One region of the Acidovorax sp. 107 genome, then DNA from elsewhere that is predicted to be linked to it. Evidence: predicted binding sites of a transcription regulator. Region 1 holds the regulator's gene; the other holds the start of a gene.
What was found. Region 1 encodes FNR, which switches genes on or off when oxygen is low (the NO sensors DNR and NnrR bind a similar motif). Its sites were predicted from a motif close to TTGATNNNNATCAA; they were not measured.
Positions count from the first base shown of each region.

Region 1 (12,053 bases):
CTCGAGCAGCAGTTGGCGCGGCAGGCTCCACAGTTGTGCCAGACGCTGGTTGAAGGCGCGCACCTCGCGGTCGAGCCCACACACCAGCATGCCGTCAGCGGCGGAATCGAGGGTAGCGCGCAGCTCCGAAAGCAGCGTCTCCAACTCACGCTCCGTGGTCTCCTGGCGGCTGCGGTCCAGCATGGTCAGCAGCAGCGCGCTTCTGCCCTCGCTCCCCCACGGCACGCGCCTGACACAGCGCTGCACCGGCACCAAGGTGCCGTCGGCACGCAGCAAGCTGGTGTGGGCAGTAATGCCCTGGGCAATCACGTCGGCAGGCTCGGACCAAAAAGCCAGCTCTTGGGGCGTGCTGGCCAGATCAAGCACAGACCGTCCCTGCATGGCGGCTACGGAGAGGCCTGTCAGGCGCTCCGCGCCCGCATTGGCCTGCAGAATGTGCAGGCTCTCCTCGTCCAGCAGCCAGACAGCCTCTTGGAGGCCATCGAGCCAACCATGCGCTTGCAAATCGCTCACGCCGCAGCCTCGTCAGAGCCCGGACTGACCGCTCGCTCAAAGAAGTAACAGATCCGCTGCCGGGGAGATAGGTAGTCGAGCGCGTCGCGCGGCAGCTGCGCAGGCTTCAGGCTGCGCCGTATGCCCAGTTCAGGTACGGTTTCCAGGTCCAGTATCGGCGCCTCATCCTTGGGAATCCGGGGATCGTGCACGATGACCTTGGGCCGCAGCGGTCGCGACGAGTTGACCGACGCCACGATGGCATAACGATCATTGACCAACTGCACGATGGAGCCGGGCGGGTAGACACCCATCATGCGAATGAAAGCCCCCAGAACCACCGAATCGAACCGCGCCTTGAGCTGGGCAAAGATCACGGAGAGCGCCTCATGCGGCGTGAGCGCCGTCACGCCCATGGCGGGGTTGCACATCCGGTCGTATTGGTTAACCAAGGCCAGAACCTGGCTCGTGCGCCCCAGATCAGGCCCCTTCAGGCGCAGGGGAAACCCGCTGCCGTCACACATCTCATGGTGCCGGGCAACCGCAGTCAACACCGCTTCGGTAAACCCCATGCGTTTGGCCAAGGCTACGGACTCCGCCACATGGGTCTCATAGCGTGTGCGCTCCATCGGGATCATGGAAGGAGTAGGCTGTCGCAGGTTGGGCGGCAGCTTGAGCTTGCCGATGTCGTGGATCAAGGCAGCGACACCCAGATCGTGCAGCTCCTCGCTTTTCATGCCCAGAGAGCGTCCTAGCAACAGCGAGATCACCATCACGTTGATCGGGTGCAAACCGTTGCGTTCGCCCACACCTTCGGACAGCAGCCGGATGACGGAGTCACCGTTCTCCAGCAGTTCCGTGACACAGCCCGAAACCAGTGCCTCACCCTTGGCCCTGGCCTGGTCCGGGTGCTCGGACACCGTACGCTCCATGGACTGGTACTGCCGTGTGGCCTCTGAAAAACGCTGGTTGCAGGCAGCCAGCGCCCGGTTTTGTGCCTCCAGCAGGTCCCGGCGCCGCTGCGCTTCGGGGTCCACGGCGCCGGCCGTACCAGCGCCAGGTGAATCCAGACCATTGGGAGGAGATTCCGTCATCTCTGGCACGCTCCACGCGGCTGGCACCAGCTCCTGCAGCTCAGGATCGCTCTTTTTGGGCACATAACGCACCTCTGTCAGCCCCAGTTGCCGCAGGGTGGATATCTGCTCCATCGTCGCCACCCGGAAACTGCTGGTCGGGAACGGATGGTGCATCCAACCCACATCGAGCTGGATGTACATGCCGACACGCAGTTGGCTGATGTCGATGAGGATGGATGAGTTCACTTCAGGCGCACGCGATACAAGGTGACATCAATGCCACCAATAGTTACGCAGATTATCACCAGTTCCAGCTGCGCGACGAAGAACCGGCTGGCACCGCAGCGATAAGGCAACACTTTGCGAACACCGGCCCCTCAAAGGCAACTGCAGTCTCCCGTCGGAGGGGCCGCCCGGTCTTGAACTGCCGCGTTGATCACTCCTGCCGACGCAGCCAATGACCGCTGCGTTACGCCGCAGTCAACGGCACCAGAGCGATGGCTTGTAAATGAGATCCATCCACAGCGCCCAGGCGGCCACTGCGCACAGCATGCCACCTGCAGCTCGCGTCCCCCAATCGGACCGCACCAGGTTCAAACGGCTGCGAAGCCTGCTCCATGCCCAGGGACCACTCACCAGCCATACCCCGCTGCCCACGGCAAACAACGCCATGGTCAGCGCGCCCTCCAAGGCTCCACCGCTGAGCGCCGCCACCAACAAGGCCGAATACAGCAGTCCGCAAGGCATCAGGGCCCACAAAGCACCGGCCGCCAGCACCCCGCCTGGAGCACCCACCAGCGGACGAACACGGCCCCACACCAACCGGCCGGCCTGCTCCACCCAGGCAGGCTGACGCGACTGCACCATCATCATGAGACCCCAGGCCATCACCGCCACATGCATGAGCGTCCAGGCAGGACGCAGGGCCGTGGTCTGCTGGGTCAGCCATGCCAGGCTGCCCATAGCCAAGGCAGCCGCTGCCCCCGCACCCGCATACCCCAGAATGCGCCCCGCATGAAAAGCCACGGTGCGATGCACCACGCCGCCACGCGGCGCCCAGCGCACCACCTGTTCAGCTCCCTCCGGTGACTGCCCCGCACCTGCAATCGCCCCACCCTGCCCCACCAACGCCCCACAGGGTGCGGAGCACATGGCCAAGCAGTGGGACCCTCCAGCGAGTCCCATGAACAATGCAGTCCAGCCAACCGTTGCAAGCATAGGTGTCAGATGATGCGCGAAAACCGAGCCCGGTTGCGGTCTGCCTGTAGATAGCGATCAAACACCATGGCTATGCCGCGCACGAAGAACCAGCCGGTAGCGGTCACTTCAATACCCTCTGGCCCCACCCGCACCAGCCCTTGCTCCTGCATGCCCTCCAGCTGAGCCAACTCCGCTGCGAAGTACTGACGAAAATCGATCAGCCACGCTTGCTCCATCGGCTCGAACAGCAACTCGCCCTGGCACATCAAGGCCATGATGGCTGCACGACGCACCAAGTCGTCCCGCGTCAGGGCCAGCCCGCGAACCACGGGCAAGCGCCCTTGGTCCAGGAAGTCGTAGTACTCGTCCAGTGTCTTCGAGTTCTGGCTGTAGGTGGCACCGACCCGGCCGATGGCCGATACACCGAGGCCAATCAGGTCGCAGTCTGGCTGCGTGCTATAGCCCTGGAAGTTACGGTGCAGACGCCCCTGGCGCTTGGCCACGGCCAGCGCGTCCGTAGGGAGAGCAAAGTGGTCCATGCCCACATACACATACCCAGCGTCCATGAACGCATCCAGCGAACGTGACAGCATGGCCAGCTTGCTCCCGCCAGTGGGAAGCTCGGCGGAGACAATGCGCCGCTGTGGCTTGAAGCGCTCCGGCAAGTGGGCATAGGCATACAAGGCAATGCGGTCAGGCCGCAACTGCGCAACCTGTGCCAGCGTGCGGTCAAAAGACTCGGGTGTCTGGCGCGGCAAGCCGTAGATCAGGTCGACGTTCACCGAATCAAAACCCAGCGAACGAGCGGAGTCCACCAGCGCAAAGACCTGTTCGGCCGGCTGGATGCGATGAACGGCCTTTTGCACTTCGGCGTCAAAGTCCTGCACACCAAAACTCAAGCGATTGAACCCCAGTTCGGCCAGCAGCGCCAATCGATCCGCGTTGACAGTACGCGGATCCACTTCGATCGAGTATTCCCCTCCCGGCGCAAGCGTGAAACTGCGTTTGAGCATGGCCATCAGCTCTCGCAAGCCAGCGTCCGAGAGAAAGGTGGGCGTTCCGCCGCCAAAGTGCAACTGACTGACCACCTGCCCCACCCCGCAGTGGGCCGTGTGCAGGTCAATCTCACGGCTCAGATAGCGCAAGTAGACGTCAGCACGGTCATGGTGCTTGGTAATGATCTTGTTACAAGCGCAGTAGTAACACAGCGATTCGCAAAACGGAATGTGCACGTACAAAGACAGCGGCATGGCCTTGGCCACCGTGCCTGAACGGCGTTGCTCCAGCGCCAGCACATAGTCTTCCTCACCGAACGCCTCCACAAAACGGTCGGCCGTTGGATACGATGTATAACGGGGCCCTGGCACGTCAAAACGGCGCAGAAGATCTTGCGAAACAGCAGTCATGGGAGAATTTCCTTGCGTACACCTTGACTGTGCCGTAGGCTCCAGGACACGTCCTTGACCTGCATCAAGTGAACCCATCGGCCATACGGCGACAATTTGATGAAGGTCAGCCGCTGGCCCGCGCCATGCTCAAATGTCCATGCGCGGCAAGCGCGATATGCCCGGCCACCAACCCAAGTCCAAGTGCTTATGAATCCGCTCACCATCAAAGTCGCCTGCTCCAACTGCAACCTTCGGGAGTTGTGCATGCCTGTGGGCCTGAATGAAGAACAGCTGCAGCGTATCGACGAGGTCGTTGCTGTGCGTCGCAAGGTCAAGCGTGGCGGCACCTTGTTCCGCAATGGCGAATCCTTCACATCCCTTTATGCGATCCGCACAGGATTCTTCAAGACCTGCGTGGCCACCGAAGATGGTCGCGACCAAGTCACGGGGTTTCAGATGGCGGGCGAGATCATCGGGCTGGACGGCATCGTCAATGACCACCACACCTGCGATGCGGTGGCACTGGAAGACGCCGAGGTCTGTGTCATGCCTTTCGACCGTATCGAAGAGCTGTCACGTGAAGTCACGGCCCTGCAGCACCATGTGCACAAGATCATGAGCCGCGAGATTGTGCGCGAGCATGGCGTGATGCTGCTGCTCGGCAGCATGCGCGCAGAAGAGCGTCTGGCAGCCTTCTTGCTGAACCTCGTACAGCGCCTGCATGCGCGGGGCTTCTCGCAGTCCGAGCTGGTGCTGCGCATGACGCGAGAAGAGATTGGCAGCTACCTAGGCCTCAAGCTCGAAACGGTCAGCCGCACGTTCTCCAAGTTTGTGGAGGAAGGTATCGTGGAGGTCAAGCAGCGCCATGTCCGCATCCTCGACACCGATGCCCTGCGGCGCATTGTGAATAGCCAGCAAACCTGCCACTGAGCAACGGCGGCACTCGCCCAGAGCCGGGCACTACACCAGGTTCGTGCAGTGCTGGCTCATTGCCGCCGGGCACGCAACGCGAGCCCAGACAGGCAACCGACAAAGTTCAGGAGCAAGAAGATGTCTTGCGGCAATCGTCGGGCCGCTCCGCATTGGGCACCGGACACCGGTTGACCTCAAAGGGTGACATGGACAGCAGTGTCGTCAGTGCGCTGGTGGCCATGGTGATGGCCCAGAACGCAAAAAAAGCAAGGGTGTAGACACCCTCCCTCGAAAACGCCAGAGGCTGCCCGAACCAGTGCAGGTCCTGGGGGTCCACCATGGCAAAAACAAGCATCTCCAGCACGCCCGCCATCAAGAAGGCGGGCCAGGCAATCCACATCAGGCGTTGCGTCCACATATCGATTTTGTCTCCTGGTGCTGCATGCGGTCACGCTCAGGCGTGAGACCGCAGGGTTGTCAGCGTGGTTGGTCCTGGACCGGGGTGGCCGCATGGTTGCGGGCCTTGAGGGCCGGCGCCAGACTCTTACCTGGAGCGACCAGGGTCTTGTTGATCTCGATACCCTGGCGGTAGTAGTCCTCGGCCACCACGGGATCGGGCCGCGAAATCGCGAGCCACAGGGTTACAAAGCCGGCCACGATCACGATCGCAGGCCCGGCAATCACCAGCCACACGTGGCCAAACTTCCACCAGGGCGGGGAAACTGCCGGCGTAGCGATGGCAGGGTTTGAAGGCATGGCGCTCTACTCCTCAACAAATTCGATCAAAGTGCGGTCCTGACGGGCCGCTCCGGGACGCCGCTCAGCGCGGCACGAGAAATACGGATTTTTCCGTCACATGGGTGGCAGCCCCTACGGCCTGCACGTCAAACTGGACCGCGTGCGATCCCGGCGTGGCCGAGCCATACGGAATCTGCAGGCGCACAGCCACCCAGCGGGACTCTGCAGGCCCAATATCCACATCGGCCTCAGAGGCTACCTCCAGCCCCTCCAACCCACGCGCGCTGATGCGATAGCGCTGCTCGCCCTCGGTGGCATTCATGATCTGCAACCGGTAAATGTTCTCCAGCTTGCCGCCCGACACAATGCGCGAGAGTGCAGCGCGGTCACGCACAACGTCCACTTTCAGCGGCGTACGCACCACCAGACTGGCCAGCATGGCCACGCAGAGGGCCACCAGAACTGCGCTGTAAATCAGTACCCTGGGGCGCAGCACTCGGCGGAAGATCTGAGATTGCGTCCAGCGCTTGGCCACCCCGTTCTGGGTGGAATAGCGGATCAGTCCGCGTGGATACTGCATCTTGTCCATCACTGTGTTGCAGGCATCCACGCACAGGCCGCAGCCAATACATTCGTATTGCAGGCCGTTGCGGATATCAATGCCCACCGGACAGACCTGCACACACAGGGAACAGTCAATGCAGTCGCCCAGCCCCTGGGCTTTGTAATCGACGTTCTTCTTGCGCGGACCTCGCTGCTCGCCCCGCTCTGGATCGTACGTGACGATCAGGGTGTCCCTGTCAAACATCGCACTCTGAAAGCGCGCGTAAGGGCACATGTACTTGCAGACCTGCTCACGCATGAAGCCTGCGTTGCCATAGGTAGCAAAACCGTAGAACAGGACCCAAAAAATCTGCCAGCCGCCCTGGAACGCCAGCAGTTCGCTGCCCAGTTCGCGGATAGGCACAAAGTACCCGACGAAGGTGAACCCAGTCCACAAAGCCACGGCAATCCATACGACCTGCTTGAAAAACTTCTTGCGAATTTTCTCGAACGTCCAGGGACCGTTGTCCAGACGAAGGCGTGCGCTGCGCTCCCCTTCGATCTTGTGCTCGATCCACATGAACATTTCGGTATACACCGTTTGCGGACACGCAAAGCCGCACCACAGACGCCCCGCCACGGCTGTGAACAGGAACAGCGACAACGCCGAAATGATCAAAAGGCCGGTGAGGTAGATGAAATCCTGCGGGTACAGCACCAAGCCGAAGATGTAGAACCTGCGAGCCCCCAGGTCAAACAGCACCATCTGGCGCTGCCCCCATTCGAACCAGGGCAATCCATAAAACACCAACTGGGTAAGAAACACCATGCCCCAGCGCCAGCGCGCAAACAAACCGCTGATGGAGCGCGGATAGATCTTTTTCTGCGCTTCGTACAACGAAATGATCTCCCCCGCGGAAGATGCATCGGGGGCGACTGGCGTGATCGGGATGACCTTGCGAGCGGGCTCGCTGGGTGTACTCATGGTGTCGCTTTATGGATAGGGAAGCAGGATGGGTCGCTCAGAAAAACACCGGAAGGCACCTACAGTGCCGTCCGGTTGCCAGGTCAACGCGCTGCCACCTGCTTGTTCGACAGACCCCAGACATAGGCAGAGAGTACGCCGATCTGTGCCTCAGTCAACTTTTCGGCCTGGGCAGGCATCTGGTTGACCTTGCCGTTGTTGATCATGGCAGTAATGGCCGCCTCACCCCAGCCATGCAGCCAGATGTCATCGGTCAGATTGGGAGCGCCGAGCGCCTGGTTGCCCTTGCCGTCCATGCCATGGCAGGCTGCGCAGGCTGCAAACTTGGGCTTGCCCAGCGAAGCACGCAGCGAGTCATGCGGGCTGCCCGACAGGCTCAGCACGTAGTGCGACAGATTGCGCACGTCTTCCGGGCTACCCACAGCAGCCGCCATGGGAGGCATGTTGCCGATGCGGCCCTTCTCCAGGGTCTCGCGGATCTTCTCGGGGGTGCCACCATGCAGCCAGTCGTTGTCCGTCAGGTTCGGGAAGCCCTTGCTGCCGCGAGCATCCGAGCCGTGGCACTGTGCGCAGTTGTTCATGAACAAGCGCTCGCCGATCGCATGGGCCTGGGGGTCTCCGGCCACGTCCTCGGGCTTCATGGAAGCAAAGCGGGCATACAGCGGCTCCAACTCCGTCTTGGCCTTGGCCATCTCGGCTTCGTACTCGCCCTTTTGCGTCCAGTTGAGCTTACCGGTGAAGCTGCCTAGGCCCGGGTAAGCGGCCAGGTAGCCGAGGCCAAAGACAATGGTGATGACGAACAGCCACACCCACCAGCGCGGCAGGGGGTTGTTCATCTCGACCAGATCCTCGTCCCAGACGTGGCCTGTGGTGTTATCGGAGGTGGCTGCCACCTTCTTGCGGCCTGCCATCCAAAGCAGAATGCCGCAGGCGATGATGCCGGCCAGGGTTATCGTGGTCACAAAGACCGACCAGAAATTGCTGGTGAAGTCACTCATGGGGTGTTCTCGTTCTGGTGAAGGTCAATCTTGGTCGAACGGCAGCTGGGCCGCCTCGTCAAACCGGGACTGGTTACGGCCCCGGTAGGCCCAGACCCAGATGCCAATGAAGCAGGCCATCGATGCCAGGGTGGCGACGATGCGCATGGTGGTGATGTCCATGGGATATCTCCTTCGCTTACTTGAGCGCACGGCCCATGACTTGCAGGTAGGCGATGAGCGCGTCCTGCTCCGTCTTGCCCTTGACCTCGCCCGCCGCAGCAGTGATCTGCTCGTCGGTGTAAGGCACACCCACGGTGCGCAGCGCTTTCATGCGAGGCGCCATGACGGCAGGGTCCACCTGGTTCTTTTCGAGCCAGGGGTACGCAGGCATGTTGGACTCGGGAACCACATCACGGGGGTTGTTCAGGTGGATGCGATGCCATTCGTCGCTGTACTTGCCGCCCACGCGGTGCAGGTCAGGACCCGTGCGCTTGCTGCCCCACTGGAAGGGATGGTCATACACAAACTCGCCCGCCACCGAGTAGTGGCCGTACCGCAGCGTCTCGGCGCGGAAGGGGCGGATCATCTGCGAGTGGCAGTTGTAGCAACCCTCGCGGATGTAAATGTCGCGGCCAGCCAGTTGCAGCGCGTTGTAGGGCTCCACGCCCTTGACCGCCTCGGTGGTGGACTTCTGGAAGAACAGGGGCACGATCTCGACCAGCCCGCCAATGGCGATCACGATCAGGATGAGCACGATCATCAGAAAGTTGTTGGTCTCCACCTTTTCATGGGAGAAGCCGGTCGAAGCAGATGGGTTGTTATTGGACATGAATGATCTCCTTCGGACTCAAGCGTGGGCCGTATTCACTGCAGGAATGGCGACCTTGACCGAACGGCCCGAGATGGCAGTCAGCCACACGTTCCAGGCCATGACCAGCATGCCGCCCAGGTACAGCAAGCCACCCGCCACACGAATCACATAGAAGGGATAGGTGGCCTTCACGCTTTCCACAAAGGTGTAGGTGAGCGTGCCGTCGGGGTTGACAGCGCGCCACATCAGGCCTTGCATCACACCGGCGATCCACATGGCGGCGATGTACAGCACGATGCCAATAGTGGCCATCCAGAAGTGCAGCTCGATCGCCTTGACGGAGTGCATCTTGTCCTTGCCGAACAGACGCGGCACCAGGTAGTACAGCGAGCCCATCGAGATCAGGCCCACCCAGCCCAAGGCACCCGAGTGCACGTGGCCAATGGTCCAGTCGGTGTAGTGGCTCAGGGCATTGACGGTCTTGATGGACATCATGGGCCCTTCGAACGTGGACATGCCGTAGAACGACAGCGACACGATCAGGAAGCGCAGGATGGGATCGTCACGCAGCTTGTGCCATGCGCCCGACAGGGTCATGATGCCGTTGATCATGCCGCCCCAGCTGGGGGCCAGCAGGATGAGCGAGAACACCATACCCACCGATTGCGTCCAGTCGGGCAGCGCGGTGTAGTGCAGGTGGTGTGGGCCGGCCCACATGTAGGTGAAGATCAGCGCCCAGAAGTGGACGATGGACAGGCGATAGCTGTACACCGGACGGCCTGCCTGCTTGGGGATGAAGTAATACATCATGCCCAGGAAACCAGCGGTCAGGAAGAAGCCCACCGCATTGTGGCCGTACCACCATTGCACCATGGCGTCCTGCACACCGGCATAGGCCGAGTAGCTTTTCATAAAGCCCGCAGGAATGGCTGCACTGTTCACCAGGTGCAGCAGAGCCACGGCCAGAATGAAGGCACCAAAGAACCAGTTGGCCACGTAGATGTGCTTGACCTTGCGGGTTCCAATGGTTCCAAAGAACACGATGGCATAGGACACCCAGACCAGCGTGATCAGGATGTCGATGGGCCATTCGAGCTCGGCGTATTCCTTGCCTTGGGTATAGCCCATGGGCAGGCTGACCACCGCGGCGGCAATGACCAGCACCCAGCCCCAGAAGGTGAAGGCAGCCAAAGGACCAGCAAAGAGCCGGACCTGGCTGGTGCGCTGGACCACGTAGTAGCTGGTGGCGAACAGCGCGCTACCGCCAAAACCAAAGATCACCGCATTGGTGTGCAAAGGTCGCAAGCGGCCATAGCTGAGCCAGGGAATGCCAAAGTTGAGTTCTGGCCAGGCGAGCTGGGCGGCGATGATGACGCCTACCAGCATACCAACCACCCCCACCACCACGGCCAGTATAGAGAACTGCCGCACTACCGTATCGTTGTAGTGCGCAGCATTTGTTTTTGGAAAATCCATCGGGCACCTCTTTATATTGCAGTAAGAGTTTGTTGCAGTCGCGGCTATCGGGCATTGACACAAGTCAACCGTCTCGGAGAATGCGCTCCCCCTCTTGTTCGACGCTTTCGAACTGCCCGTGGTACACCGCCCACCACAGTCCTCCCAGGATCAGCAGCACCAACATCACGGACAACGGAATCAGCAAATACAGGATGTCCATCAGACGGGCTCCAGTGGGTTTTTGGAAAGATCGAGAGGCTGCGGCGGCGGGCTGCCAGCCAAGGAGTCTGGGCGCGCAGGCACCGCGCCCTCCCTCGGCTGCGATCCCTGCCATCCTGGCAGCGAAGGCAGGTCGCGCGCCAGGCGCGCTGCATTGAGCACGACCAGCAGCGAACTGAGCGCCATGCCCAGCCCGGCCAGCCAGGCGGGCATCCAGCCCACCACCGCCAGTGGCACACACAGCGCGTTGTAGCCCGCAGCCCACCACAGATTCTGTCGGACCACGCGCAAGGTGCGGCGTGCCAGCAACACGGTCTGCGGCACCAACGCCAGGCTGTCACCCAGCACCACAAAGTCCGCCCGCGACTGTGCCAGCGGCACGGAACGCCCAAAGGCAAACGACACATGGGCACCTGCGAGCACGGGGCCATCATTGAGGCCGTCGCCCACCATGGCCACATGGTGGCCCTGCACCTGCAGCGCCTGCAAGGCAGCCAGCTTGCCCTGAGGCGTGCACTCGCCCTGGGCGCGGGCAATGCCCGCCTGCGCGGCCACCCGCTGCACCGCCCCGCGGCGGTCACCCGAGAGCAGTTGCGCGGCGACGCCATCTTGCTGCAACGTCTGGACCACGGCCGAGGCCTCGGCCCGCAAGTCTTCCACCAGATCGAAGCGGGCCAGCTCACGCAGGGCTCCATCCGACGCTTGTTCCGAGAGCACCACCTGCAGCGCAGCACCACTGTCATCGCTGGCAACACCCGCATGGTGGGCCGAACCCAGGCGGATCGTCCGCGCGACCATTCCCCCGGTGACGTCCTCCACAGTGGCGGTCAGCCCCTGCCCCGCATCTTCCTGCAGGCCCTTCACCTGCCAGCGTCCCAACGGGGCCTGCCGTGCAGCCGCCGCAGCCAGGGCCCGCGAAGCCGGGTGCATCGACTGGCGCGCGAGCGCGGCTGCTAGGTCCAGCGCCTCTTCTGCGCTGCAACTGCCGGCAGGACGCACGGCCTGCAGCGCCATACCGTCCCGGGTCAGCGTGCCCGTTTTGTCAAACACCATGGTATCCACCTGGGCCAGCGCTTCCAGCCCCTGCAGATTGCGCACCAGCACGCCATGGCGCGCCAGCGTACCCGCGGCGGTGAGCATGGCCACCGGGGTGGCCAATGACAACGCGCACGGGCAGGTGACGATAAGCACCGCCACCGCCACCATCAACGCATGCCCAGGGTCCGACGGCCACCAGTAGGCAGCAGCCAG
Region 1 covers NZ_QBTZ01000001.1:1,045,857-1,057,909, reverse strand. The annotation lists gene C8C99_RS05015 (EAL domain-containing protein) at 1-513, opposite strand, end outside; gene C8C99_RS05010 (HD-GYP domain-containing protein) at 510-1,814, opposite strand; gene C8C99_RS05005 (sulfite exporter TauE/SafE family protein) at 2,049-2,786, opposite strand; gene hemN (oxygen-independent coproporphyrinogen III oxidase) at 2,792-4,174, opposite strand; gene fnr (fumarate/nitrate reduction transcriptional regulator Fnr) at 4,364-5,086, shown strand; gene C8C99_RS04990 (hypothetical protein) at 5,193-5,486, opposite strand; gene C8C99_RS04985 (FixH family protein) at 5,546-5,824, opposite strand; gene ccoG (cytochrome c oxidase accessory protein CcoG) at 5,889-7,334, opposite strand; gene ccoP (cytochrome-c oxidase, cbb3-type subunit III) at 7,418-8,332, opposite strand; gene C8C99_RS04970 (cbb3-type cytochrome c oxidase subunit 3) at 8,357-8,494, opposite strand; gene ccoO (cytochrome-c oxidase, cbb3-type subunit II) at 8,511-9,143, opposite strand; gene ccoN (cytochrome-c oxidase, cbb3-type subunit I) at 9,162-10,601, opposite strand; gene ccoS (cbb3-type cytochrome oxidase assembly protein CcoS) at 10,666-10,803, opposite strand; gene C8C99_RS04950 (heavy metal translocating P-type ATPase) at 10,803-12,053, opposite strand, start outside.

Region 2 (12,053 bases), 2.2 Mb from region 1:
ACCGCGAGCGCCAGCGCGAGGCCAAGCGCAATGCGGTGCTGCAGGCGGCGGCCCAGTTGTTCAACGAACGCGGCTTTCACGCCACCTCGCTCGACGACATCGCCGCGCGCCTGAACGTGACCAAGCCCACGCTGTACTACTACGTGAAGAACAAGGACGAGATCCTGCTGCAGTGCGTGAGCAAGGGCCTCACGATGATGCTGGAGGGGATTGATGCCTCGCGCGCTGCGGGCGGCAAGGCCATTGACCAGCTCATGACCTGCATGCAGGTGTATGCGCGCATCGTCACCATGGACTTCGGCATGTGCCTGATCCGCGTGGGCGACGAGCAGCTGCCCCCCGAAAGCCGCAAGGAGCTGCGCCGCCTGAAGTCCGCCATCGATCAGGAGTTCCGCCGCCTGGTGGCCGAGGGCGTGGCCGAAGGATCGCTGCAGCCCTGCGACCCGAAGATGACGGCTTTTGTGATTGCCGGTGCGCTCAGCTGGATCGGCCGCTGGTACCAGCCCGATGGCGAATACACGCCCGAGCAGGTGGCGCAGCAGTGCATTGCGACGCTGTGTGATGGGGTGTTGCGGCGGCCTGCGGCGGTCATCGCCGATAGCGCTGTTTCAGCGCCAGTCCCCCAACCAAAGCCCGCCAGCGGCAAGGCAAAGACCCGTGCCCAACGCGGTGGAGGCTAGCGTGTTGTATCTACCGATGGATTGAGGCAGATTGGCTTTTGGCGTCCTTGGATAGGCGCTGAAAGCTATCTATCGAATAGTGTTTTCAGGGTATTGAGCCTGTATCTCTGATGCTTGACGTGCTTGTTTGGGCTGAGCTTGTCAAAGCCTCACGCTGCGCCTTGGCAAGTTCAGCGAAACCGGTTTTCATCAACGCATTGCCTTTTTCACGTGATGTGCGCGAACGGCTTCCTGTGACCGGCTTGTTTAAACAGGTTGTTTAACCCGCTACCGTATTCTTTGTGCGGTTTTGGGTTTTATAAGTCATTGATTTATATGGAAATATTCTGCGACATAAAGCATTGCTTTACCCCTAGGTATTGCCAGTTGGCTTAAAGACGGCTGCCTCTGATAGATACCAACGGGCCCAGCGCCGCTGACCGAGAACATTGATCACCCCTTCATTGCGCAACTCATCCAGGAGCTTCTGTACGGCCTTCATGGGAAGGGACGGCAGCACTTGTCTGAACTCGCTCAGTGGCGCACCGGCTTCGCCTTGGTCTTTGAGATGCTGCAGCAGCAAAGCCTTGTTGGTTCCATGATCCAAGCCCCGCTTCCGGGTATAGCTGCCTTTACTACCCAGCGACGCATACAAGGCGGCCGCCAGGATGTACTTGGCGGTCTTGCCCCTACCGATAGTTTCTACGGCACCCACTTCCGCAAGGGCGGGCAACCGTTCCAGCAGCTGAGGTGCCATGGGCCGACCCTGTTGCAGGCATTCCAGCGCCAAATAGTCCAATGTAGAAAAGCTGCGCAGCGTCTCGTCCCCCAGCCGCTCCATGAACCGCACAAACGCCGGGTTGCGCACGCCACCCTCCAGCGTCAGCCGCACCTCGTGCGCGGCAGTACCTGCAAAGCTGGGCAGGGGCTTGCCTTGGCGCACGGCGCTTTCCATCATCAGGTTCAAGCCCTGGCCGGATCGTTCGATGAGCCCGCAGCGCCCTAGCGCCTCGGCCAGGCGGCGGTTGCGCGGGTATTGCTGGTCAATGATGTTCTCGGGCGTGATGCCGGGCGGCAGGCCACCGGGGCTAACCACCTCCAGCCGCTTGGCAAATTGCCGCACAAAGACCGAGCCGCCCAGGCGGTAGTCGCGGTGGGCCACCGCGTTCAGGATGGCCTCGCGCACGGGCACCTCGTCAAAGGTGGGCAGGTCCATGCGAAAGAAATCGTCCTGGTAACTCTGCCGGTCGTTGCGCAGGTTGATCTTTTTCCACAATGCGTCCTGCCAGGCAAAGAAGCCTGCGCGGTATTCCTCGCGGTCGGCTGCCGGGCCTGCGGCTTCGGACGAGCGGTATTCAAACACCAGCTCTGCCTGTGCCAGCCACCGCGTGAGGCCCGCACGCGTACCAAACAGAATGAGCGCTGCATAGCTCACCTGATCGCCCTCCACCAGCAGTTCGGTATCGCGCAGCGTTTGCAGGTCGCTCAGCTCGCGCCTGCGTGGGTCGCCAGTCTTGCGCGCCCAGCGTTCGCGGAACAGGGCGATGGACTCGGGCTCCAGGTCGGCCAGCGTGGCGCCGGGGCAGGGCTGTGCCGAAAAGTCGGGACCTGTTTCTGCAAACATCTCCCGCAGCTCTTGGCCGCTCAGGGCTGCTAGGTCGTCACCCGCGCGCTTGAAGTAGCGGCCATCGATCTCCCATGCTGTGCCCGGCAGGCGTGGCGGAACGTGAACGATCACCACGCGCCCTTCGGGCAGCAACAGCTCTTCTACGGGGATGCGGTGCCCAAGCTTCTGGTGCAGACCCGCCTCGGTGCGTCCTGGCTCTTCAAACGCCTGTGTGCCCACAATGCGACGGGGCCGCTTGTCCGTCACGCCCAGCACCATGGTGCCGCCGCCCTCGTTGGCCAGGGCCACGCAGTACTTGACCAGCGTGTCAAAGTGGTAGTTCTGCTTGGCCTCCTTGAATTCCAGGCGCTGGCCTTCGGGTTCAAGCAGCCATTGTTGAAGCTGGGCGACAGAGGTGGGCATGAGGCAGGCAGTAGCAGGCAGTGGGAACTGCCTGAGAGTCTGCCATGCGGAGCCGCCGGGGCCTAGTGTGAGCAGTTTTGAGGCTCTTTGTGCCCCAAGCGGTACTCGATCATGCGCAAGCAGCTATTGATTTGGTAGCGTTTTGCGCAAGGCCCGGGGTGTGTGGTGTTCTGCCTGCCCGGAGGCCAGATCGTCCAGGATGGGGCAGTCCGGCCGGTCGTTGCCCTGGCAGCAGGACACCAGCGTTTGCAGGCTGCGCTGCATGGCCTGCATCTGGGCGATGCGTTCGCTCAGGTCGTCGATGTGCTGCTGCGCGATGCGCTTGACCTGGCTGCTGGCGCGGCTGTGGTCGTGCCACAGGCCCAGCAGCTCGGCGATTTCTTCCATCGAGAAGCCCAGGTCGCGGCTGCGGCGGATGAAGTGCAGGGCGTGCACATCGGCCTCGGTGTACTGGCGGTAGCCGCTGTCGGTGCGCGCCACGCCGTTGATGAGGCCCAGCGATTCGTAGTGCCGCACCATGCGCGCCGAGATGCCTGCGCGCCGCGCGGCGACGCCGATGGGCACGGGCCAGGCGATGGCGCGGGGCGCTGCGGCCTTGGTGCGCGCGGTCGGCGCGGTATTGATGGACTGGGGCGTGGTCATGGTGTGGCCTTCGCTGGGTGCTTGGTGGCGTGGAGCTCAGGCCGCGACGGTGTAGCCTTCTTCGGCAATGGCGGCGGCCAGGGCTTCGCGGGGGGCGGTGCTGTCCACGTCCACCTTGCCGCTGGCGCGGTCGATGCGGACTTGGGCGTTAGGGTCTACCTGCTGCACGGCCTGGGTGACGGCGCGTTCGCAGTGGCCGCATGTCATGCCCTGTACTTGGAAGGTTGTGGTGTTGGTTGCCATGGTGTGTCCTTGTTGGATTTGGAAATGTGGCCGTGGATGCGACCGAAGCGAATGTTGAAGCTTGACATCGTGGCAGAGTCAAACGCTGCGCAAGACACTCATGATGTGAGGGTTGATCAATATCAATGCTTGACCTTGCCATCACGTCAAGGATCAGCATCCCGGCCATGAACACCATCACCACCCCCCCCAACACTGCGCCCGAGTCCCTCCACTCGCTGGACCTGGGCATTTCTGGCATGACCTGCGCAAGCTGCGTGGGCCGTGTGGAGCGCGCGCTGCGCAAGGTACCCGGCGTGCAGGAGGCCTCGGTCAACCTGGCGACCGAGTCTGCGCGCATTGCCTTTGTCACGCAGGTGGGCGCTGACGCTGCCGCGATGGAGGCGGTGCTGCGCCGCGCGGTGCGCAATGCGGGCTACGAGCCCCGGGCGCTGGGGCAGGACGAGGCGGTGGAAGACCTGTCGCCCTGGGCGGGGTTCCTGCCCGTGGGCATTGGCCTGCTGCTGTCGGCGCCGCTGGTGCTGCCGATGATCGGCGACCTGTTTGGCCAGCACTGGATGCTGCCCGCCTGGATGCAGTTTGCGCTGGCCACGCCGGTGCAGTTCATTCTGGGGGCGCGGTTTTACAAAGCGGGCTGGCATGCGGCCAAGGCGCTGAGCGGCAATATGGATTTGCTGGTGGCGCTGGGTACCAGCGCGGGCTGGGGCCTGTCGATGTGGCTGTGGCTCACAGCGCCCACAGACCATCCGGGGCATGTGCCGCACCTGTACTTCGAGGCCTCGGCCGTGGTGGTCACGCTGGTGCTGCTGGGCAAGTGGCTGGAGGCGCGCGCCAAGCGCCAGACCACGGCGGCCATCCGCGCGCTGCATGCGCTGCGGCCCGATGTGGTGCATTTGCTCTCCAAATCTGGCGAGGTAGATGTGCCCGTGGCCGAGGTACTGGTGGGCGATCAATTGGTCGTGCGGCCCGGCGAGCGCATCCCTGTGGACGGCACGGTGCACGAGGGGCACACGCAGGTGGATGAATCCATGTTGACCGGCGAGCCCCTGCCGGTGGCGCGCGATGTGGGCGCGGCGCTGACGGGTGGATCGATCAACGGTGATGGCCGCATCGTGATGGCGGTGACGGCTGTGGGCGCCGAGACGGTGCTGGCCCAGATCATCCGGCTGGTGGAAGACGCCCAGGCCGCCAAGGCGCCCATCCAGCGGCTGGTGGACCAGGTGTCGGCCATCTTTGTGCCGGTGGTGCTGGTGGTTGCGCTGGTGACCCTGGCGGGCTGGCTGGCCATGGGTGCGGGGCTGGAGGCGGCGCTGATCCACGCGGTTGCCGTGATGGTGATTGCCTGCCCTTGTGCGCTGGGGCTGGCCACGCCCGCGGCCATCATGGCGGGCACGGGTGTAGCGGCCAAACACGGCATCCTGATCAAGGACGTGCAGGCGCTGGAGCTGGCCCACAAGGTGGATGTGGTGGCCTTTGACAAGACAGGCACGCTGACCGTGGGTCAGCCCCGGCTCACGGCGTTTGAGGTGGTACCGGGTCTGGATGATGCGGTGGTGATGGCGGCGGTGGCGGCGGTGCAAAGCGGCAGCGAACACCCGCTGGCGCGGGCGGTGGTGGCGGCTGCGGGCGAGCGGCAGATCCACGTGGCCACCGCGCAGGACGTGCGCGCCGTGCCCGGGCGCGGCACCGAGGGCGAGGTGGAGGGCCAGAGCTACCTGGTGGGCAGCCTGCGCTGGATGCAGGAGCTGGGGGTGGGCCTGGGCCCGCTGTCAGACCGCGCGGAGGCTTTGCAACGCGAAGGCGCCACAGTGTCCGCCGTGGCCCAGCGTGTGACTGAGGGATTGGCATTGCGCGCGGTCATGGCCTTTGGCGACGAGCCCAAGCCCGGCGCGCGCGAGGCGCTGGCGGCACTGAAGGCGCGGGGCATTCGCACGGTGATGGTGTCGGGCGACAACCGGGGCGCGGCTGAGGCCATGGCGCGCCGCCTGGGGCTGGACCCGGCTGCGGGCGAGGTGATGGCCGAGGTGCTGCCGGGCGACAAGGCGGCCAAGGTGGCTGCGTTGCAACAGGGCAGTGATGGCAAGCGCCATCATGTCGCGATGGTGGGCGACGGCGTTAACGATGCCCCGGCGCTCGCTGCGGCCGATGTGGGCATGGCGATGGGCAATGGCACGGACGTGGCCATGCATGCAGCGGGCATCACGCTGATGCGTGGCGACCCGATGCTGGTGGCGGCGGCGCTGGATATCTCGCGCCGCACGGTGATGAAGATCCGCCAGAACCTGTTCTGGGCGTTTGCGTACAACGTGGCGGGCATTCCGCTGGCGGCCCTGGGCTTCCTGAGCCCGGTGGTGGCCGGGGCCGCCATGGCGCTGAGTTCGGTCAGCGTGATGGCGAATGCCCTCCTACTCAAGCGGTGGCGCATGTGATAAATACGTACAGAACGGTTATCGATGTCTGGCAAACTGCAACGATTTGTTGCCCGTCTGCGGCCTCTGGGGAGGTGCGGCGAGCGCATCGACCAAGCTATATCAAGGACGACAGATCATGAATCTCTTCTCGCTCATGCGGCAGTTCACCATACGTTTGCGCATGCTGGGGGCCATTGGGGTGGTGCTGGGGCTGTTGGGCCTGCTGGGCGGCGCGGGCATGCTGGGCATGTTCCGCATCCACGACATGAGCCAGAACTTCATGGACAACGCGTTTGCCAAGGTGAGCACCATGGCCGAGCTGCGGGGCGAGATGGGGGCCATCCGCCAGTACGAGAAGGACATGATCATCGGCTACGAAAAGACGGAGGCCGTGAAGGCGGCCCACACCAAGTGGCTGGCCAGCCACGAGAAGGCCAAGAAGACCGCCAGCAAGTTCCTGGAAGGCGCCGATGACGCCGACAACGCGGTGGTGCGCAAAATCATCACCAAGCTCGACAGCTACAAGGACCTGTTCGCCCATGTGGCGCGCCAGCTGGAGGCCGGTGGCTACGACACCGCCACCATTGCCAACCGCATGAGCGGCAAGGCCGTGGCCGAGTTTGACGAGGCCGACAAGCTGATGGCCGAACTGGACACCGTGCTGCGCAGCGAGGTCAGCAAATCCGTGGCGCAGCAGGGCGAGGTGTCCAACCAGACCAAGTGGCTGTTTGTGCTCGCGGTGCTGATCACGGTGGTCGTGGTGGTGCCGACCACCCTGATGAACATGAACTCCATCTGCCGTCCGCTGGAGGACGCACGCAAGATGGCACAGGCGATTGCGGGGGGCGACCTGTCGCAGCACATCACCGCCGAGGGCAAGGACGAAGTGGCCGACCTGCAGCGCGCGCTGCGTGAGATGCAGCAGGGCCTGGGGGCGCTGGTGGCGCAGGTGCGCGATGCCAGCGGCAACATCGCCACGGCCAGCCAGGAGATCGCCACGGGCAACCAGGACCTGTCGCAGCGCACCGAGCAGACCGCCAGCAACGCGCAGGAGGCTGTCTCCTCGCTGTCGCAGCTCACGTCCACGGTGCAGCAAACTGCATCGTCCTCGCAGATGGCGAACCAGCTCGCCGCATCGGCCTCGCAGATGGCCACCCAGGGCGGTGGCGTGGTGCAGCAGGCCGTGGCCAGCATGCACGAGATCTCGACCTCCAGCCGCAAGATCGGCGACATCATCGGCCTGATCGACTCGATTGCGTTCCAGACCAACATCCTGGCGCTGAACGCGGCCGTGGAAGCCGCGCGGGCAGGCGAGCAAGGCCGGGGCTTTGCCGTGGTGGCCAGCGAGGTGCGCAGCCTCGCCCAGCGCAGCGCAGCGGCGGCCAGCGACATCAAGGGCCTGATCCAGAACAGCGTGACGGCCGTGGACGGCGGCGTGCGCCATGTGGAAGAAGCGGGCACGGCGATGAAGGACATCGTGAGCAGCGTGCAGCGCGTGGGCGACATCATTGGCGAGATCACGGCGGCGGCGTCCGAGCAGTCGGCCGGCATCGGCCAGGTGAACAGCTCAGTGGGCGAGATCGACCGCATGACGCAGCAGAACGCCGCGCTGGTCGAGCAGTCGGCCGCTGCGGCCGAGTCGCTGCGCGAGCAGGCTGCACGCCTGTCGCACGTGGTGCAGCAGTTCCGGCTGGCCGAGTCGGCGGCGGGCTACGGCCATGGCGGCCTGGTCGCTGCGGCATATGCCGATCAGCAGCCCCAGGCGCTGGCTGCGGGCCCCGCCCAGGCGCGCCTGGCGCACTGAATGAATGGTGGCGGGGCGCGCGCGCCCCTGAGCTGCCCTTAGCGCGCTTCCTGTCCCCATCCCTACGAGCCCCGCAGGCCTGTCCTGCGGGGCTTTTTTGTGGGCGGTGGCTGGGGACTTGCAGGGCATGGGCCCGGTGCTTTGCCCGGTCGTTTATTGACCTGGGTCATGGGCGCGCCGGGGCGTGCGTGGCACCCTTGGGGCCTTGTTGAACCTGGGGAGTGCACCATGCCGTCGATCAGTCTGCGAACCATTCGCGAAGAGCACGCGTCGCTTGCGGCGGTGTTGCACTCGCTGCGCCTGATGCTGGACCAGGGTCCGGGCGACGAACCCGCTGCGTTCTTTGACGTGATGCGGGCCATGCTGTTCTACATCGACGAGTTTCCGGAGCGGCAGCACCACCCCAAGGAGACGCAGTTGCTGTTCCCCAAGGTGGCCGAGCGCTCACCCCAGGCAGCAGAGGCCATTGCACAACTGGACCGGGACCACGAGGGTGGCGAGGCAGCGGTGCGCGAGTTGCAGCACCTGCTGCTGGGCTGGGAGCTGATGGGCGACGCGCGCCGTGAGGCGTTTGTGCTGGCGCTGGAAAGCTATATCCGCTTTTACCTGGAGCACATGCGCCTGGAAGAAACCGTGGTGCTGCCAGCCGCCCAGGCAACCCTGCTGCCAGATGACTGGGCCGCCATCGACGCGGCCTTTGCCAGCAACACCAACCCCCTGGCTCCGGGCAAGCCGCGCGACGCGGCGTATGACCGGTTGTTCACCCGCATCGTGATGCGGGCGCCGAGCCCCATTGGATTGGGAAGCCCCTCCTGAGTCGCCTTTCCCCAGGGGGGCGCCGCCAGCGCGACGGTCGCTGGCTTGCGCCGCGCCAGTTGCAACCAGCGCGGCCCAAGAAGGCCGCTTCTTCTCGGTGCGAACTCAGGCGCTGAGCACTGGATAGTCCGTGTACCCCTCGGCCCCGCCGCCATACAGCGTGGCACGGTTCACCTCGTTGAGTGGCGCGTTGGCCTTCAGGCGCGCTACCAGGTCGGGGTTGGCGATGAAGGGGCGGCCAAACGCCACGATGTCGGCGCCTTTGGCCAGGGCGGCGTCGGCCAGTTCGCGGGTGTAGGCGTTGTTGACCATCCACGCACCCTTGCCGCCTGCAGCGTGGTAGGCGGCCTTGAGGGACGCGTAGTCAAACGGGCGGCCTTCCACCTCGCGCGGGCCGCCGGTGGCGCCTTCGATGACGTGGATGTAGGCCAGGCCCAGGGGCGCCAGCTGGCGCACCACATGGTCGAACAGCGGCTGGGGGTCGGCGTCCACGATGTCGTTGGCGGGGGTGACGGGCGACAGGCGGATGCCGGTGCGGCCGCCGCCGATTTCCTCGACGATGGCGCGCGTCACCTCCAGCAGCAGGCGGGCGCGGTTTTTGATGCTGCCGCCGTAGTCGTCGGTGCGCTGGTTGGCACCCGTTTTGAGGAACTGGTCGATCAGGTAGCCGTTGGCCGCGTGGATTTCGACACCATCAAAGCCCGACGCAATGGCGTTGCGCGCGGCGTGGCGGTAGTCCTGCACGATGCCGGGGATCTCTTCGGCATCAAGCGCGCGGGGCATGGAGGTGGGGGTGAAGGTGGGCACGCCGTCCTTGATGAGCACGGTCTTGGTGTTGGCCTGCACGGCCGAGGGTGCGACGGGCGCGGCGTTGCCGGGTTGCAGGTCGGTGTGCGAGACGCGGCCCACATGCCACAGCTGCACCACGATCTTGCCGCCGGCATCGTGCACGGCGCGGGTCACCTTCTTCCAGCCGTCCAATTGTTCGGTGCCGTACAGGCCGGGCACATCCGCATAGCCCTGGGCTTGCGGGCTGATGGCCGTGGCCTCGGAAATGATGAGACCGGCACTGGCGCGCTGTGCGTAGTAGGTGGCGACCAGGTCGGTGGGGATGGCCTCGGGCGAGCGGTTGCGCGTGAGCGGCGCCATGGCGATGCGGTTGGCCAGCTGAAGGTCGCCCGCGCGGGTGGGTTCAAACAAAGAGGTCATGGTGAGAGTCCTGAGAAAGACGATGTGCAAAAAAGCAGGCTGACAGCTTAATGCTGCAGCGCAAAACGTGCAGCGCACCGGCGTCAACAAGGGCTCCGGTTTTGTGTTAGCCCGGTCGCTCAGGTCCGTCGTGCCTGCAGCGTCGCGGCCCTTGCATGAGAATGAACAGCCATGTCCCTGCCACCGCCCCCCGCACCGTTCCCCGTTTCCCCGTTGCGCAGCCTGTGGCTCGCCGTGGCCCTGTCGATGGGGGCTGCCATTTCACTGGGCATCACGCGGTTTGCCTATGCCCTGTTGCTACCGCCCATGCGCGAAGACCTGGGCTGGTCGTACACGCTGGCAGGGGGCATGAACACGGCGAATGCGCTGGGCTACTTGCTCGGCGCTCTGGCCACGCCCTGGCTGTTGCGGCGCGTGGCGCCAGGGGCTGTGCTGCTGGCGGGTGCGGTGATGGCCACGGTGTTCATGGGCCTGAGCGGCTTTTTCACGCAGGCGGCACCCCTCCTGGTGCAGCGCCTGCTGGCCGGTGGGGCCAGTGCGCTGGTGTTCATTGCCGGTGGCCTGCTCGCGGCGCGGCTGGGTGCCCAGGTGCCGGGGCGCAGCGGTTTGTTGCTGGGCCTGTATTACGGTGGCACGGGTTGGGGCATCAGCCTGTCGGCGCTGCTGGTGCCCGCGGTGCTGGCAGCGGCCCCCGCACCGCACAGCTGGACCTGGGCCTGGTGGGCGCTCGCGCTGGCCTGTGTGGCGGCCACGGCGGCGCTGCTGTGGCCGGCGCGGGTGTTGCACGGGCTCGCTGCACCCGTGGCCGCGGCTTCCGGGACCACACCGGCGGCTGCAGTGCCCGACCGCGTGCGCTGGCGGGCCTTGGCCCCTGCGCTGCTGGGTTACGGCCTGTTTGGCGTGGGCTATATCGGCTACATGACCTTTGTGGTGGCGCTGCTGAGCGAGCAGGGCCGGGGTGCGGGCGAGGTGACGCTGTTCTACGCCCTGCTGGGGCTGGCTGTGGTGCTGTCGTCGCGCATCTGGGCCGGGCTGCTGGACCGCAGCCGGGGCGGTGAGGCCCTGGCGCGCCTGAATGCGCTGCTGGGCATGGCCACCATCCTGCCCGCCATCACCGGGGCCTGGCCGGTGGTGTTGGCCTCGGGGCTGCTGTTTGGCGGGGTGTTTTTGTCGGTGGTGGCATCGACCACGGCGCTGGTGCGGCACAACCTGCCGCAGGCGCTGTGGGCCAGCGGCATCAGCGCGTTCACCATCGTGTTTGCGGCCGGGCAGATCGTGGGGCCCACGGTGGTGGGCTGGATCGCCGATGGGCCTGGAGGCCTGGCGCGCGGGCTGGTGTTCTCGGCCTGCGCGCTGTGGGTAGGGGCGCTGGTGGCGTGGCGGCAGCGCCCCTTGTAGCCCCAGCCTTACTTCAGCAGCCCTTCAGCCTTCATCGCGGCTTGCACTGCGGGGCGGGCACCCACGCGTTCACGGTAGGCCGCCAGGTTCGCCAGGCCGGAGATGTCGAGCTTGGTGGGCTGGGTCCAGTTGGTCACGGTGAACAGGTAGCCATCGGCCACGGTGAACTGGTCGCCCATCAGGTACTGCTTGCCGGCGAGCTGGCTGTCCACCCACTGCAGGCGCTGCAGCAGGCGCTCACGCACCATGGGCTTGTAGTCTTCGGGTGTGGCGGGGTTGAACAGGGGGCTGAAACCCTTGTGCAGTTCGGTGCCGATGAAGGTCAGCCACTCTTGCAGGCGGTAGCGCGCCAGGGTGCCGTTGGCGGGGGCCAGCTGCTTGTCGGGCACTTGATCCGCGATGTACTGCACGATGGCGGGGCCTTCGCGCAGGCGCTCGCCGTTGTCCAGCTCCAGCAAGGGCACGTAGCCCAGGGGGTTGATGCCGTAGTAGTCGGTGCCATCCTGGAGCTTGTGGCTCTTGGTGCTGGCCAGCACGGGGGTGTGGGCTAGGCCGGCTTCGTGCAGGGCGATGTGGGGCGACAGGGAGCAGGCGCCGGGGGAGTAGTAAAGCTTCATGGATCGGTCCTTGAAAACGGTCGGAAACCGCCGATCCTATGCGCTGCGCAGCTTTCTTGCTGGCCGCCTACGCTGCACAGGCCCCGGAGGCGGAAACTGGCACGGCCCAAGTCAGTGCCGCCGTGCAAGGGCCGCCCTGCCGCACGGGCGGCGTCCCCCTGGGGGAGGGCGCCGAAGGCGACACAGGGGGGTTAGGTGTCGTAGCCTGGAAGGTCGCGCTGCACC
Region 2 covers NZ_QBTZ01000001.1:3,266,421-3,278,473, forward strand. The annotation lists gene C8C99_RS15200 (TetR/AcrR family transcriptional regulator) at 1-680, shown strand, start outside; gene C8C99_RS15205 (ATP-binding protein) at 1,033-2,688, opposite strand; gene cueR (Cu(I)-responsive transcriptional regulator) at 2,812-3,330, opposite strand; gene C8C99_RS15215 (heavy-metal-associated domain-containing protein) at 3,367-3,573, opposite strand; gene C8C99_RS15220 (cation-translocating P-type ATPase) at 3,741-6,002, shown strand; gene C8C99_RS15225 (methyl-accepting chemotaxis protein) at 6,121-7,788, shown strand; gene C8C99_RS15230 (hemerythrin domain-containing protein) at 8,017-8,604, shown strand; gene C8C99_RS15235 (alkene reductase) at 8,710-9,813, opposite strand; gene C8C99_RS15240 (YbfB/YjiJ family MFS transporter) at 9,985-11,211, shown strand; gene gstA (glutathione transferase GstA) at 11,220-11,828, opposite strand; gene C8C99_RS15250 (class II aldolase/adducin family protein) at 12,020-12,053, opposite strand, start outside.
Region 2: C8C99_RS15230 (hemerythrin domain-containing protein) is a predicted target of FNR. The motif match lies at 7,945-7,958, and genes of this name have one in related genera.